One region of the Neobacillus sp. K501 genome, then DNA from elsewhere that is predicted to be linked to it. Evidence: predicted binding sites of a transcription regulator. Region 1 holds the regulator's gene; each other region holds the start of a gene.
The links. Region 1 encodes Rex, which represses fermentation and respiration genes when NADH is low (regulators of the CRP and FNR family bind a similar motif). Its sites were predicted from a motif close to TTGTGAAATATTTCACAA; they were not measured.
Positions count from the first base shown of each region.

Region 2: a site for Rex is predicted at 2,068-2,085, ahead of ACWM35_RS05900 (L-lactate dehydrogenase). Genes of this name have one in related genera too.
Region 3: a site for Rex is predicted at 2,449-2,466, ahead of ACWM35_RS22590 (TIGR04190 family B12-binding domain/radical SAM domain protein). Genes of this name have one in related genera too.
Region 4: a site for Rex is predicted at 2,597-2,614, ahead of ACWM35_RS20140 (AtpZ/AtpI family protein). Genes of this name have one in related genera too.

Region 1 covers NZ_JBSLYA010000017.1:5,153-9,367, forward strand. Annotated here, with positions in the region: gene ACWM35_RS23795 (ABC-F family ATP-binding cassette domain-containing protein) at 1-649, opposite strand, end outside; gene moaC (cyclic pyranopterin monophosphate synthase MoaC) at 828-1,325, shown strand; gene ACWM35_RS23805 (redox-sensing transcriptional repressor Rex) at 1,347-2,000, shown strand; gene ACWM35_RS23810 (YhbD family protein) at 2,159-2,782, shown strand; gene ACWM35_RS23815 (cytoplasmic protein) at 2,795-3,511, shown strand; gene ACWM35_RS23820 (cytoplasmic protein) at 3,524-4,215, shown strand, end outside.
Region 2 covers NZ_JBSLYA010000002.1:276,152-280,366, forward strand. Annotated here, with positions in the region: gene ACWM35_RS05890 (rhomboid family intramembrane serine protease) at 1-663, opposite strand, end outside; gene ACWM35_RS05895 (hypothetical protein) at 752-958, opposite strand; gene ACWM35_RS05900 (L-lactate dehydrogenase) at 1,060-2,010, opposite strand; gene ACWM35_RS05905 (DUF92 domain-containing protein) at 2,174-2,965, opposite strand; gene ACWM35_RS05910 (5-formyltetrahydrofolate cyclo-ligase) at 2,962-3,528, opposite strand; gene rpmG (50S ribosomal protein L33) at 3,582-3,731, opposite strand; gene ACWM35_RS05920 (glycosyltransferase family 4 protein) at 3,839-4,215, opposite strand, start outside.
Region 3 covers NZ_JBSLYA010000013.1:95,268-99,482, forward strand. Annotated here, with positions in the region: gene ACWM35_RS22585 (ABC transporter ATP-binding protein) at 1-557, shown strand, start outside; gene ACWM35_RS22590 (TIGR04190 family B12-binding domain/radical SAM domain protein) at 592-2,400, opposite strand; gene ACWM35_RS22595 (hypothetical protein) at 2,685-3,146, shown strand; gene ybaK (Cys-tRNA(Pro) deacylase) at 3,232-3,708, shown strand; gene ACWM35_RS22605 (PRK06851 family protein) at 3,784-4,215, shown strand, end outside.
Region 4 covers NZ_JBSLYA010000010.1:92,799-97,013, reverse strand. Annotated here, with positions in the region: gene ACWM35_RS20165 (F0F1 ATP synthase subunit delta) at 1-130, opposite strand, end outside; gene ACWM35_RS20160 (F0F1 ATP synthase subunit B) at 127-654, opposite strand; gene atpE (F0F1 ATP synthase subunit C) at 813-1,025, opposite strand; gene atpB (F0F1 ATP synthase subunit A) at 1,098-1,808, opposite strand; gene ACWM35_RS20145 (ATP synthase subunit I) at 1,832-2,206, opposite strand; gene ACWM35_RS20140 (AtpZ/AtpI family protein) at 2,214-2,435, opposite strand; gene ACWM35_RS20135 (S8 family serine peptidase) at 2,719-4,215, opposite strand, start outside.

The DNA.
Region 1 (4,215 bases):
CGATCAAGATGGCTCCATCATAACCTTGTAAGTATTGCTCAAGCCAGGAAAGAGTATCAATATCTAGATGGTTCGTCGGCTCATCGAGGATTAAAATATCCGGCTTGGTTAACAGTAATTTCCCTAACGCCAGACGTGTTTTCTGACCACCACTTAGACTTGAAATCATCACCGAACTATCAGGGAAATTTAAACCATGTAAGATCGAGCGGATATCGGCCTCGTATTGATAGCCGCCTTGATCTTTAAACTGGATCTGAAGCTGGTCGTATTCCTTTAAGATCTTTTCATAGCTGCCACTGTCCTCGAAAGCGGAAGGGTCTGACATTCGTTCTTCGAGCTTTCTTAGTGATTTTTCCATGGACCTAAGGGATTCGAACACCGTCAACATTTCGTCCCAAATAGACAAATTCGATTCTAGGCCCGTATTCTGTGCTAAATAACCGATCGTGACTTCCTTCGGTTTAATAATTTCTCCGCCATCATGGGACAGGTGTCCGGCGATAATTTTTAATAGCGTTGACTTGCCCGCCCCGTTCCTTCCAACAAGGGCTACACGGTCACGGGTTTGTAATTCAAGTTTTATATTCGATAAAATAAGGTCAGCACCATAATATTTCTGTAATTGATTAACTTGTAATAATATCATTGAAATTCACCTCTATTACTTAAAATTAGTGTACCTTATTCCTACAGTTGCGGCAATAAAGGTCTATATGGTCATAGGTTTCTCCTGAAAAAACAGATAATTTATCGTAATTCGTTCAAAGTTTCACAGACAAATGGATAAAAATAGTGTATCATCTTTTTATTGGAGGATTAATTGTATGGCAGAGTTTACGCATTTTAACGAAGAAGGAAGAGCAAAGATGGTTGATGTTAGTGATAAACCAGAGACAGCACGGACGGCGCTTGCTCATTCCAGCATTGTTGTTAGTAAAGAAATCTATGAAAAAATCACAAATAATGAAATGAAAAAAGGCGATGTTCTTGCTGTCGCGCAGGTTGCCGCGGTATTGGCAGCGAAAAAAACATGGGATATCATTCCGATGTGCCATCCGATTCCGTTGACGGGTGTCAATGTAACCTTTGCTTGGGAACAGGAACAGACGGAAGCGTATCGCCTAAATATTCAAGCAGCAGTAAAAACAAAAGGGAATACAGGTGTTGAAATGGAAGCGCTAACAGCGGCATCTGCCTGTGCGTTAACCATTTATGATATGTGTAAAGCAGTAGATAAGGGTATGGTGATTGGATCAACTTATCTAGTGGAAAAAACCGGAGGGAAAAACGGAGATTTCCTAAGAACCGAACCGGTTAAATAAAGAACAAAGGGTGTGGAGATTATGAGTAACGATACGATGAAAATACCACAAGCGACAGCAAAGCGACTTCCCTTATATTATCGATTTCTAAAGAATCTTCATTCTTCCGGCAAACAAAGGGTTTCCTCGGCGGAATTAAGTGAGGCCGTGAAAGTGGATTCTGCAACCATTCGCCGGGACTTTTCCTATTTTGGTGCCTTAGGGAAAAAGGGTTACGGCTACAATGTGAATTATCTTCTTACATTTTTCAGAAAAACATTAGATCAGGATGAATTAACAAAAGTGGCGTTGATTGGGGTGGGTAACCTCGGAACCGCTTTTCTTAATTACAATTTTTTGAAAAATAATAATACAAAAATTGCCTGTGCCTTTGATGTGGACACAGAAAAAATGGGTACGACGATCGGCGATGTCCCAGTCTACCATATGGATGACTTGGATGAATATTTGGCGAAAGAGGAAATTCCGGTGGCGATTCTGACGGTACCTGCACCGGTCGCGCAAATGATAACTGACCGGCTGGTAAAAGCAAATGTGAAAGGAATCTTGAATTTTACTCCAGCGAGATTAAATGTCCCGTCATCGATTCGTGTCCATCACATTGATCTAGCGGTAGAACTGCAATCTCTCGTCTACTTCTTAAAGCACTATCCAACGGCTGAGGAAGTGGAATAAAGTGAAACTTCAATCAGTGGGGGTTTTACTGCCCGTTAATGCGGGATAAATAACGATGACTTTAGGCTCTTCTCTAAAAGGGAAGAGTTTTTTCATTTCCACAACTTTACAACGTAACAGTGTTATGTTACATTGTTGTTAGAAGGGAGTTTTACAAAATGAGCGAGGAGTTAATTTCGAAAAAGGATTTATTAGAAGCGGCCGGAATTTCGTACGGACAGTTATACCGTTGGAAACGTAAAGACCTTATTCCTGAAGAATGGTTTGTACGGAAATCAACGTTTACGGGTCAGGAAACCTTCTTTCCAAAAGCAAAAATTTTAGAAAGAATAGAAAAAATCCAAACAATGAAAGAGAATTTGTCCTTAGATGAACTTGCAGATATGTTTTCACCCAATTTGTCAAATTTAACATTAGAGTCAAGCGAAATCATAAAACGTAACATTGTTTCTCAAGTTGTAATGGATTTATATTTAGATCTCGAAAAAAGCGGACCACGTTTTAATTTATCAAGGATGCTGGAGATTTATGTATTAGAAAAGCTGCTTCAATCAGGCGAAATTAGTTTGGATGAAGGGAAGATGCTGCTGCAAGTATTAATCCCCAACAGGCAGGAGATTAAGCAGAAACATTGTGAAGTGGTGATTACGAGAAAGCTTGGGGTATCTTCTTGTCTATTGTTAATCAATCCAGAGGGGTTCCGATGTGAACCTGGTACCAAAACGGTTGCACACCTCTCGTTGATGGCATGTATGGAGGAAATAAAAGCGAAATTACTATAAAGGAGCAGAAATATGGATTCGAAAATCAGGAGAGATTTGGTGATCAATGGTTTTGGGTCTTCCAACGGCGGAGAGTTCGATCGAGTGAAATTAAATGGAAAAGGGACCGTTAATAACGATATAGTATGTACGGAATTTGATTGCAACGGTTCTGGGGTTGTCAATGGGAATGTATTTGCACAAGCAGGCAAAATTAACGGAAACGGGAAAATTAACGGGAATTTTGAGGGTGAGTCCCTAAAGGTTGATGGAACAGCTAAAATCGCGAATAGCCTCTATGTTAAGAAACTAAAAGTAGCCGGAAAAGCAACTGTGGGCGGGAAAATTAAAAGTGATGAAATAGGTATCCATGGCCGGTTAACCGTAGAAGGAGATTGCGAAGCAGAAACGTTTAAGGCGGAATCACAATTTACAATCAGTGGTCTTTTGAATGCGGAAAAAATCGACATAAAACTTTTTGGGGATTGTAAAGCGAAAGAAATCGGTGGTCATACGATTGTGATTAAACAAAAAGCTTCGCTATTGGGACTATTTAAATCGATCCTGCCAACCCAGTTAGAGACGGAATTGATTGAAGGCGATCGAATTGAAATTGAAAACACCAAGGCGGAAATAGTCCGAGGAAACCATGTTTTGATCGGTGCTAATTGTACGATTGATGTCGTGGAATACTCTGGGGAGTTTTCGATCGATAAAACGGCAATCGTGAAAGAAATCAGAGAAGTGTAAGGGGGGAAAGGAATGAGTAAAGGTCAAAATCTTACGATCAATGGATCTGGGGATTATCCTGGTGGGCATTATGACAAAATCACTATCAGGGGAGACGGAAATATAATAACCGATGTGGACTGTGATGTCCTTAAGGTATATGGCACTTGTGAAGCACTAGAAAATGTTAAAACGGGGTCCGTAAAAGTGTTTGGCGAAGCAGAAGTCAAAGGGAATATGACTGCAAATGATATGTTGATCATGGGCAATATGATGATCGGCGGCACGTCAGAATTAAAGAAAATAAAGATTCTTGGCACGCTCGACAGCGGTGAGGACTTATCAGGGGATGAGGCTGATATTAAGGGTAGCCTCTCGGTTAAGGGAGATGTGGAATATGAGAACTTTGTTCTAAATGGCGGTATGGAGGTAAAAGGTCTGCTTAACGCCGATAAGATAAAAATTGTCCTCCGCTTTGGTGAAAGTATCGCAGAGGAAATCGGTGGCGGGAAAATCACCATAAAAAGAAAATCTGCCTTTCTCCCATTTGGGGATCATGATGCTTCCCTTTTTGTAAAAGTAATTGAGGGTGATGAGATTTTTTTGGAAAATACGAAAGCAGCAGTTGTCAGAGGCAACAATGTCAAGATAGGGTATGGCTGCCATATCGATTTAGTTGAATATACCAAGGATTTTACGCAAGAAGGATCAGCCATTGTAAAAAT
Region 2 (4,215 bases), on a different contig from region 1:
ATAGTAATTATATTTTGCCCCATATTTGATTAACGTACCTGTATCGGTGCTGCCGCCTTTTAACTCTAACCACAAAAAAAGCGCTACCTGAATAACCATGAAGATATATGTAAAAATAGGTCTTCCATTTGAGAAAATAGCTTTTTCCGTTTTCACCTTATTTACCGCATACTCCAAGGCTGCCTTCTTTTGTGCTTGGACTGCTAGTTCTGAATACTCCTCTTCAATCGGAAAGCGAATTTCACTTTCTATTACCTCAGAAAGATGCTTCAATCCCACCTCATAATCTGCACTTGTCAATAAAATGGAATGGACTGATGTTTTATTTCCTTCCGGAAAGGTAAAGGGCTTTGCAAGACGATATTCATATTCGTCAACTGGTGGAAATTGGCTAACAAACACATTATAAAGATTTAATTCACCTCGGTTAACCTGCTTACGGATTCGTTCCCCATTAGCAGCAGAGAACTCAATATCTCGTTGCATCGAACTACTCCAGTCTAAATCCTTCCTTACTAAGCGAACGATCGGGACCCTTTTATTCTCAAGCTTTTCAAGCCATAGTTCTTTTTGATTTTCAAATAATTGTATGATTCGGTAACCTTGGTCTGCTATAAAATATTCAGCTACGCGCCAAAAAATAAAATCCTCTCTAAAGGTCAAATTCTCCTCTCCATTCTACAAGGGATCAAGTTCTCTATATTATTATAGACGATATTCTCAAGCTATAAAGTAAAAGAACCATCTGAGTTTACCATTCAGATGGTCCAGTCGCAGGTCTGCCAAAAACAGTCTGCATCATTTTATTTCTTACACCTGGATAACTCATAATCGACCCAACAGCAAATCTACGGAGCCAGCCAGACTTAAGCACAATATTTATCAGTCGATATCTATATCGAAATGCAAAATAACCAATCGAACCTATCATTAATATTGAAGTCAACATTCGAGACATTTGTTAATCCCTCCTTTTCTTATAGTGCGTTTAAAGCCGAATTTTATCCAAACAAAAAGGACGAAATTCAATCTTCTTTTCGTCCTTTCAGGATAATCATATTAATACTTTTTTAATACAGGTTCCATTGTTTTCTTCAATACATTAACTGAGTTTGTGAATTTTTCCTTTTCTTCCTCATTTAACTCTAATTCAACAACCTCCCTAACGCCACTGCGATTTACTACTGCAGGAACACCGATATATACATCGCTTTGACCGTATTCTCCATCTAGTAAGGTTGAGACCGTTAGTACTGAATTTTCATTTCGTAATATTGATTTCGTTAAGCGGACTAGCCCCATGGCAATACCATAATAGGTGGCACCTTTTCTTTCAATAATATGATAAGCCGCATCACGAACGTTAACAAAGATTTTATCAAGATCTGCTTGATTACTTTCATGTCTTTTAGTCCACTCAGAAATTCTTGTCCCAGCGATATCAGCATGGCTCCAAACCGGGAGCTCAGTATCCCCATGCTCACCGATAATATAAGCGTGAACGTTACGAGTATCTACGTCAAAATATTCCCCAAGTAAGAAGCGGAAGCGTGCGGTATCTAAAATAGTACCTGAGCCAATAACCCTCTCTTTTGGAAGACCAGAAAATTTCCATACTGCGTAAGTTAAAATATCTACCGGATTAGTTGCCACCAGAAAAATCCCATCAAAGCCACTTGCCATTATCTGTTCGACGATACCCTTAAATATCTTCGTGTTTTTCTCAACAAGATCAAGTCTCGTTTCTCCTGGTTTTTGATTTGCACCTGCTGTAATGACGACAAGATCGGCCTGGTCGCAATCTGCATATGTACCATACCAAATTTTTGTTCTTGAAGGTGCAAATGGAAGGCCATGATTAAGATCCATTGCATCCCCTTCGGCTTTTGCTTCATTTAGATCTATTAAAACAAGCTCTTCTGTAATTCCTTGATTTAATAAAGCGAATGCGTAACTTGAACCAACAGCACCTGTTCCAACTAATGCAACTCTATTTACTTTTACCATGATATCTCCTCCTTGGGAATTACGGTAATTACCATTAATAATTATTGTTCTACATTTAGATTGTACACTATTTCACAAACTCATTTCATTATTAATATCCAAGTGAAACCGTTGTCTTTATAGCTATTTTGTTACAGTATCTAATAATAGCATGCCCCTGTTAGAATCATATCCGAAACAAGAAAATAACCGCCATCGCCAACACCGCAGCAATCAAACCAGATAAAAAATTAACCATATCATTATCGACGAATGATAAACCTTTTATTCTCATTGTTGATTCTTGGCAATGGCTCTTCTTCTCCGTTTCAATTCCACATATTTTACAAATATATGCTTGTTGATAGTATGCCCCAAACAACGTATCAATGACATTCCCCATAAATCCAAATAGAAAAATTATGAATAAATGAGCCGCGTTCAAATTAAAAAGTATTACACTGACCAGTGCAATCAGTAAGGAACCAAAGAGTGATGCTGCCGTACCTAATAAACTGATTGCACCAGAAGTTCCTCTATCTACTCTTTTGAACGTCCGTATGTAAATAGGTTTTCTCTTGCTAACGGAACCAATTTCTGATGCCCAGGTATCCGAGTTAGAGCTCGCCATGCTTACTGTAAATCCGATTACCCAAATAACATCATAATGAAAATCATTAAATATACTAAAAATTGCTGCTGTCCCGCCATTAGCAGCTACTTGACGCCAGTCTCTTCTAGCTCCTTTTGCTAATTTTTCATCCAATTCTTTTTTGGCTGAACTTTTATATTTTGACCATAAGCTGGATGAAGCAAAGAAAACACCTAATAATATCAGACCATTGATACCAAATCCACTATAAACAGTCAGTCCTGTCAAAAATGCTGCAATCGCTCCAGAGATGCTTAGTGATTTTAGTAAATAGCCGGTAATAGCTGTTAAAAGGATAATAATGAAAACGATCAGCGTTTCGGTCATCTTGTTTTTATTACCTCATTGTTTGTTATAATTTTTGAAACTGGTATATCATGCTTTTCAATTGGAAATTGTGAAATAACTTGGCTGTGAAAGCAAAGGGATAACGTTTCGCCTAGAAAATCAGGTAAATAGCGATCATAATAGCCGCCACCAAAACCGAGCCGAAATCCTTCGCTGGTAAAGGCTAATCCAGGAACGATTAACAAATCGATATTCTCTGGCAGCACTTCCTTCGTCTGCTCTTCAATCGGTTCTAATAGTCCATAATACACAGATTCTAATTGAGAGAATTCCGTTAACAATCGAAAGCTTAATTTCTTTTCTTTCGGATCACATTTTGGTACGACAACCTGCTTGCCTAATTCCCAGGCTTTCCGAATAATTTGGTAGGTATCAACTTCAGGTGGGTGCGAAATCGTTATCCCGACAACGTTTGCTTGTTTCCAATTTTCTTCTTCAAATAACCTTAGGGCAATTTTATAGGAAAAATCTTCATAGTTAGGTTTAGAAAGCTTTGAAAGTGTTTCCTTCATTCGTTGTCGAATAATATTTTTTTCATTCATATAGAATTCCTCCAACTTTAGACAACAAAAAAAGCAGCAGGAAGCCCTACTGCTTATTTTGTTTCACGATGTGCTGTTGTACGCTTTTCTCTTGGGCAATATTTTTTAAGCTCAAGACGATCTGGGTTGTTACGTTTATTTTTTGTTGAAATATAGTTACGATCTCCACACTCAGTGCAAGCTAACGTAATATTTACACGCATGTCAATTTCCCTCCAAACGATTAAGCTAGTTCGTTCATACGACTTTTCTATAATATCATTTTTCAAAAGGAAATGCTAGTGTGTTTTTTAAAGTCATTAATGTCCTTTTATTCTTCATTCGCCATTGCTTTTTTATTTATTAATGTATCTTCGATAATATGGACTGTTTCTAAGGCAATTCGTTTCCATCCGTACAGGCTGATAACAATTTGCCGCGCCTTCTTTCCAAGCTCCATCCCGTTCTCTGGATTTTGGAGCAGCCATTGAATATTATCTAATAAACTGTTAGCATCCCCTGGAATCATTAATAAACCTGTCTGTAAATGATTAACAATTCCCTTTAATCCCCCTATATTAGAAACAATCGTTGGGCGACCGAGTATCATTGCCTCAAGAGCTACAATTCCAAATGGCTCGTAAAGACTTGGAAAAACAGCCATTTCACAACTTGCTAATAATGAATTCCGTTCTAATTCAGTTACAT
Region 3 (4,215 bases), on a different contig from region 1:
TTAAGCCTAAAAGCGGTGATCTTATATTTGAAGGTAAATCCATTTCTGGCAAGGTGGCACAGTCGATTGTGAAGCAAGGTTTATCCCATGTTCCCGAGGGACGCCGCGTATTTGCTAACATGTCAGTGGAGGAGAATCTTGAATTAGGTGCTTACTTGCGGAAGGATAAACAAGGGATTCGTGAGGATTTCGAAAAGGTTTATCAGTTGTTCCCACGTTTGCATGAGCGCCGCAAACAGCTTTCCGGGACATTATCAGGTGGTGAGCAGCAAATGCTTGCCATGGGACGAGCGTTAATGGCAAGACCAAAGCTGCTGCTGTTGGATGAGCCTTCGATGGGGCTGGCCCCGCTGTTAGTAAAAACGATTTTCCGGATTATTGAGGAAATCAACCAAACGGGGACAACGATTCTATTGGTTGAACAGAATGCCAATATGGCCTTGTCGATCGCAGATCGTGCCTACGTTATAGAAACTGGAAAAATCGTCATCTCCGGTTCTTCCGAAGAACTCAATCAAAGCGATCAGATCCGCATGGCTTATCTGGGCGGACATTAATAAAAAAAGACGTGTGGGCTCACACGTCTTTTTCCTATTCTATTGCTTTCTGACGCTTTGGCTCGAGTTTAAATTGGTGACGGAGCTGTGGTCGGAGTGCATGTTTGATTTTACTTACATATTCCTCATAAAGCTGCTCTAATCCAACATGTGCCAGCGAGAAGAAGTTCGCGTAATTCTTTTGCACATCCCACTTCAGTTCATTTTTACCACAAATACTATATTTATTTAATTCTTCAATTTCCTCTTGGATTTTTGCTAATTCCACTTGCTGCTTATCTTCAGGAAGCGAAAGAACATAATCAATCTTTTCAATATAAGCCTTGGATTTCTCAATTTTCCCTTTAATTTCCGTATAGCCTGCTTGATCAATCAGCCCATACTTTAATTTCATCTCGTTTAGTTTTTGTGCCGCATCATAAGTAGAGTTCACAATGTCATCGCGTGTCATCTGCTTCGTTTCATAGCTGAGCATATGCTTCCATGACGGCTGAGTGATCGCCTTGCGGTGGTCTTCAAGTGTATGACAGAATTTTTTAAAACCATGAAGCTCTGGATTTTCAAATGCTGCACTCGCTGGGTCTAGGAAAGGTGCAAGCGGTGCGACAAAGTAAAACAGCCTCGGATCCTTGTTACATGCTAAGTGAATTTTTTCACAAAAATCAATGTTTTCAATAGCACTCTGGTATGTTTGGCCAGGAATACCCGTCATAAAAAATAAATCGATTTTTTTTGCGCCATGCTTTAAGGCAAAATTAAGCGTTTCGAAAACTTTTGGGTTCGTACAATTGAATTTGGAATTATAACGTCTGATTTTTTCATCATGCGTTTCCAATGTAATTTCAATGCTGTATTTTGGACAGCTATCATTCATCATTTGAAAGAATTCTTCACCCGCATATTGGAAGAGTTCAAAGACAATTTCATTTTTTAGATTCAGCTTCTTCAAACGGCTGAAGAACTCCTTCACATACTCACGGCCACCCTGGCGCAGGTCATGAAGAATAAAGATCGGTGCCCGGCTAAAGCGTGAAATAAATTGAATGTCATCGACCAGCTTTTCTGGTGAGCGTAAGGCAAGCGAGCTTCGACCACAGTTTTGATCGTAGGCATCCTTTGAGCCTCCGCAAATGAGACAGTTTTGCGAACAGCCTCTTGCGGTTAACAGGGCTGTATTGGGATATTGCAGCCAGCCCTTATAGGGCAGCGGGTCAAGGAAGTTTTTATATTTAAACACCGAGCGGATCGTATAGCGATAGCCTGGAACATCGATATCATTTAAATCCTCTGGCACATATGTAATCGAATTATAGCCAATTTCTGTCCCTTTTTTCCAGGTCAAGTTTGGGATATCAACATAATGGGTATTGCCTGTCTCTAATTTATTCATCCAAAGCAGCATTAGCTTTTCGGTAGAATCACCGCGCATCACAAAATCAATGAACGGATACTGGATTAACTCTTTATGATAATAGGTTGCAGATAGTCCGCCGAAAATGATGGGTTTATCAGGATGGAGCTTTTTGACGATTTTAGCCAATTCAATACTGCCATGGGCATGCGGCAGCCAGTGAAGGTCAATTCCGAAGGCGCGCGTCTTGATTTTTCTAAGCTTCGCTTCCACATCAAATTTCTCACTCATTAGCATCCGGTTAGCAATATTGATGATCTTAACCCGAAGTCCGTAGCGCTCAAGATAGTCAGCAATACTCGTTAACCCGATTGGGTACATTTCAAACACTGGTGATGACGGGACTACATCGCTTATCGGACCTGCAAGCAGGGAATTTTTTCGAAAATCATAAACACTTGGTGCATGTAATAAGACTAAATCATATTTCATAGGTGTCATCCTTTGCTAGTTTTATTAGATTCGGACAATGGTTGATATATGTGAATAACTTCACAAATAAATAAACTTCTATAGTGGGTAATAAGCTGTTTCCCCTTAATAAAAGGATTCCTTTGGATAATTTAAGTTTACTATATATCGAGGTTGATAGAGTGACAAACGGGTGACAACAATATGGAGATTCCGTGTTAAACCTACGGGTATAGTTATAAGCAGCTTTAACCCAATTCGGGCTGTTAACATACTGTAAAAGGAACGCATAATAAAGGAGGAATATGTTCGTGTATTATTATGGTTATCCGAATCATTACAGTATGTATCCTGTTTATGATGAACGCCAATTTCCATTTATGCCGCCGCCATTCGGTGGAGGTGGCGGGCAGCCTGGATTTCCGCCATTCGGTGGCGGTGGACAACAAGGTTTCCCGCCCTTTGGAGGCGGAGGCCAGCAGTTTCCACCATTTGGCGGAGGCGGAGGGCAGCAAGCAGGAGCTCCTTCCACCCCACCACCGTCGTACACTCCACAAGAATCACCGCAATTATATGCCGTGGATCCTGGAGCCATCAGGGGCTGTTTGTACCGATTTACCTATGTTTGGCTAAATAATGGAAATAGCTTCTGGTTCTATCCGACCTATGTCGGCCGAACCTCAGTTGCTGGCTATCGCTGGCGCGGGTTCCGTTGGGAGTACTTCGGAATTGATCTAAATAGAATTCGCTCATTTAGATGCTCTTAAGAGAGAGGGGAGTGCTTCTTTAAGCAGCTCCCCTCTTTTTAGATGGAAAAATTGTTATAATAAATGGAAAAAAGGATGATTTAGTGTGGCACAGGTGAAGACCAATGCGATTCGAATCCTTGATTCGAAGAAGATCGCCTATGAAATACTTACATATGAAAATAAAGACGGGAAAATTGATGGGGTTTCTGTTGCTGAAAAAATTGGCCGAAATCCGCAGGAGGTCTATAAAACTCTCGTTGCACAAGGGGCAAGTAGAAATATTTATGTCTTTGTCATCCCGGTTGAGGATGAGCTCGATTTAAAAAAAGCCGCGAAAGCAGCTGGTGAAAAGAAGGTAGAAATGATACCCGTGAAGGATATCCAAAAATGGACAGGCTATATTCGCGGTGGGTGCTCCCCGGTTGGGATGAAAAAAGAGTATCAAACTTTTATTGATGAAAGCTCTGGAATCCATGCGAACATCATTGTTAGTGCAGGAAAAATCGGTGTGCAAATGGTTGTGAAGCCCGAAGATTTAATCGCAGTTACGAATGGAGAAACAATCGATTTAGTAAAGTGAACCTAGGCATTCACCTATAGTGGGATGCCGGCATATGATAGGATGTGAAAAAGTCACTACTAAGGGGTGGATAAAGTGGCAGGAAAAATCTTAAATTACTATGCTGGCGGAAATACAGCTAGGGGATTTCATAGTCTATATGATTCAAATCTCCAAGGTCTTGACCGTGTTTATATCCTAAAAGGCGGCCCAGGTACAGGAAAATCCTCGCTGATGAAAAAGATTGGCCATGAGTGGGCTGAAAAAGGGTTAGATATTGAATTTTTACATTGCTCATCTGACACGAGCTCAATTGATGGAGTGTTAATTCCCGCTTTGAAGGTGGGTATTGTCGACGGGACAGCTCCTCATGTCATTGAACCAAAAGCACCTGGCGCAATCGAACAATATATCAATCTTGGGGAAGCCTGGGATGTGCGGATCTTGGCGGAGCATAAAAAAGCTATCCAAAAACTAACCAATCAGATCAATCATGCTTATAAACAAGCATATGCAACCTTTAAGCAA
Region 4 (4,215 bases), on a different contig from region 1:
AATCTGTGTTGTAGAGCATAACTTCTTTCACTACACGAAGTTCTTCTTCTACTACTCCAAGAAGCTGCTGTTCTTTTGCAATTTGAAAAAGAGCCAACGCGTAGCGCTTTGCTACCATGGAGTTGCTCATCGCTTTTCTCCTGCCTCTTGAATATATTCGCTAATCAATTTATCTTGATCGGCTGCATTCAATTCTTTTTCAATCACTTTAGAGGCAACCAATACAGAAAGGTGGGCAACTTGCTCACGAATAGCGGCAACTGCTTTTTCCTTCTGTTGATCAATTTCAAGCTTAGCTGCTTCTTTAATGCGCTCAGCTTCTGTACGAGCGATAGCGATAATTTCTTCACGCTGTACATCGCCTTGCTTTTTCGCGTTTTCAATTAAGTTCTGAGCTTCAGAACGCGCTTCTTTTAAAAGCGATCTTTGCTCTTCTAATAATTTCTTTGCTTCTTGACGGCTATTTTCAGCTGCGGTAATTTCACCGGCAACATGCTCTTCACGTTGCTTCATGATGCCCATTAATGGACCCCACGCGAACTTTTTCAACAATGCCATTAAGATGACAAACATAGCAAGCTGGAAAAGAATATCTCCCCAGTTTACACCAGAGTGTGCTGCTGCAGCACCTAATACTAAACTATTTGTTAACACCCGCGATTCACTCCTTTCAAGGTCTTTCCTTAAAACAACCTATATATCAGTCGAAATAATTGTCGGAATCAATGGTTTATCCCCAAGTAATGGGCATAAACGAATGGCGAAGGTTCTCACGAATGACTTCGCCATTGTATTTGAACTTTAAAGTTCGATTATTGACCTTGAACCATGAACGCGATAACAACCGCGATGATAGGAATCGCCTCAACTAACGCAACCCCGATGAACATTGTAGTTTGAAGCATACCACGAGCTTCTGGCTGACGAGCGATACCTTCTACTGTTTTTGAAACGATAAGACCGTTACCGATACCTGCACCTAGTGCCGCTAAACCAATTGCAATTGCTGCTGCTAAAAGACCCATTTGAAAATTTCCTCCTTTAATGTATGAAAAAATAAATTATTATTTTTGTTCTTTATGAAAGAACGGTATATCTTAATGGTCTGAGCTCACTTTGTGAGACAAGTAAACCATTGTTAACATTGCAAAAATAAATGATTGGATGGCGCCGACAAAGACTGAGAAGCCTTGCCAAACGAGCATTGGTAGTGCAGCGGCAATAGTTCCGCCGACACCGGTTGCTAAACCAGCTGCGAGTAAGCTTAATAAAATTTCCCCCGCATAAATGTTTCCGTAAAGACGGAGACCGAGAGTCAGAGTATTTGCAAACTCTTCAATAATTTTGATTGGGAACATAAACCAGAACGGTTTAAAGAATTCCTTCCCATATGCTGCTGATCCTCTCATCTTTACACCATAGTAATGAGATAATCCCACGACTAATGTGGCTAAAGTCAGTGTGACAGCCGGATCTGCGGTTGGTGATTTCCACCAAAGTTCACCGTCTACAACAACTGAGAAAGGCAGCCCTAGCATATTTGCTACAAAGACATACATGATGATGGTAATCCCAAGGACATGGAACCGTCCGCCATCTTTCCAATCCATCGTACTGTTAATGATGTTTTTCACAAAATCCATTACCCATTCCATGAAGTTCTGGATACCTGTTGGTTTCATCGCCAGCTTCCGAGTAGACAGGACAGCAATCAAAAAGACAATTAACGTTGCAATGGTAATCATCAAGATGTTCGCCAAGTTAAATTGGAGCCCAAGAAACGTTACTATTGGAGCTTCATGATGCAACAGTATTCACCTCGCTTCCCCCGTTATTTATCTAAAAAGAAATATTGATAAAAAAAATCTATCATAATGACAATGTAGGATGTCATTAATCCTATTACTACACTAATGAGGTGCAGATGGTCTGGATACCTCATGGCGATCACTACTGCTAATGCTCCGGTAGCCAACCGTGAAAATGATCCAAGCGAGCGAATTTTCCTGCCTTCCGCTGCTGCCTGTCCAAAATTGTCGATTTTCCTCGCCATCAACCACAAATTAAAGAGGCTCAAACTTGTCCCAAGAACCAACCCTAGAAAGATTGATTGCTGTGATGTGAACCCCCAACCAAGCACATAAAAAGACAATAAAAAAAACATCCATTTTCGCTGTCGTGCAAACATTGTTTGAAATTCTGGCATGGTTGGTTTAATCTCCTGAGTTGAAATGACGAATAGAGTATAACATTGAATAAATACCGGCCGCTAAACCAAGGAACAATCCGATTATTAAGAAAATTGGCTCTGTACCCCACTGTTTATCCAGCCATCTACCTGCAAATAGACCGATTAGAATGGATCCGACAAGGGAGGCAAGAATGGTGGACATTAAGGCATATGCTTTTAGTGGATTGCGGTTTTCTTTACGCATTTTATCGCATCCTCACCATAAGAGAATGGCATCAAAACGAGGTTTATGTACAAAAAGGATGTATCGAGAAAACTCTAAAAAGTTTGTCGAAATTATGAAAACCCTCTCATTTTACATCCTTTGTTAGCATACAATAGCACCCTGTCAATGTCAATGGATTTACGTGAAAATATCCACAATCTATTCTCGATAAATTCTTCCATCTTTGTGTGATGTATGTCACTTATATTTTAGTTGAAATCAGGTATGAGTTTTGACAAAAATGTGTCCATTTTGTGAACTTTTAATTCACAACTTTTTTAACATCCCCTGCACTCCCTACCCTGGTTCCTTCTCCGATGATCAGCATCCTTTCAATAAAATCCTCCTTGCCTGCCTTTTTCGCAAACACTTTGGCAAGATAAGCCCCCGATGAAGGAATATTTTCTGGCGGTACGTCCTTACTAATCAATCCCTTTTTCATATTCTGTTCGCTATCCAAAAATCCCACAAAGCGGTAGTCATCGGGATTAAACAATGCGATGCCAAATTCCTCTGCTCCCCCTGGAAGGTACACCTCGTATCGGTAGCTTCCCGGCTGGTCGCCTTCCTTAAAATCAAAGCCCATCACCCTCGGATAGTTCGGCTCTTCCAAAACATACATATAAGGGATGTTGATTTTTGTCTCGCCAGCATCAATCGACAGGTAGCCATCGTGAATTTTCCCCTTCAATTGGTCCGGCTCCACTGTCAATTCAATTTTTGTTTCCTGGGATTCGCCAGGTTCAAGAGTAAAGGATAGGGGAAACCGCCACTCTAAGCCCTCGACATGTTTTGGAATTTCAAAGGAATAATGCAGCTTATGGTCCGATACATTCTTTATTGTTAAAAAGGCTTTATGAACATCTTCCTCCCCTTCAAATTTGCCAAAACGGATACTGCTTGGCGAGACGAGTGACTTTGCCTTCACCGCTTCCGCAACTTGGATCCTCCCCGCTCCCTGCTCATACGTCCGATAAGGAGTAGATGATTCACTTTTTACTAACGGTTTTGCGGTATTCATCAGGGCTGCCTTAATCTGCTCCGGTGTCCAATCCGGATGGGCTTGTTTAATTAACGCAGCCGCTCCAGCGACATGCGGCGCCGCCATGCTCGTTCCCTGCAGCGACAGATAACCACCCGGAATCGTCGAGTTGATCGCTACCCCTGGGGCAACAATGTCCGGCTTCACCTCCCAGGTGCCAGTCACCGGGCCGCGCGAACTAAAGTCAGCGAGCTGATCTTTTTCGTGACTCACGGAAATTCTTACTGTTGTATTTACTCGTTTTTTCAGGACTTCCCCATCCTTTTTCGATAGGGACCCTACCGGTATCGAGAGCGGATGCTCAAGATTGCCCATAAAATTTCCGCTCAGATTATTGTAGATAATCACCGCACTCGCTCCTGCTTCAAGCGCGTTTTGTGCCTTTTCCGTAAACGTAAGCTTCCCCCGTTTTAGCAGTACGATTTTCCCAGCTGCATCTTTGAGCTCGTCTTTCGAGCCGAGTCCACCATAGACGAGGGGCAGGGAGCGGTCGATCGTCCATTTCCCCGACCCTTCCAGCGGTTGTACCGTCAGTCTATTCCGCGTTCCTTCTATTAATATAGAAGGAACCTCCATTGTTGGTGTCGAGGCGCCAACGGAGATTGCCTTTGACGCTGTCCCGGGTGAACCGACAGTCCAAATATTCGGTCCAGAATTCCCATTTGCCGCAATCGCAACAATCCCTTTTTCAACAGCACGATTGAGCGCAAGGCTGAT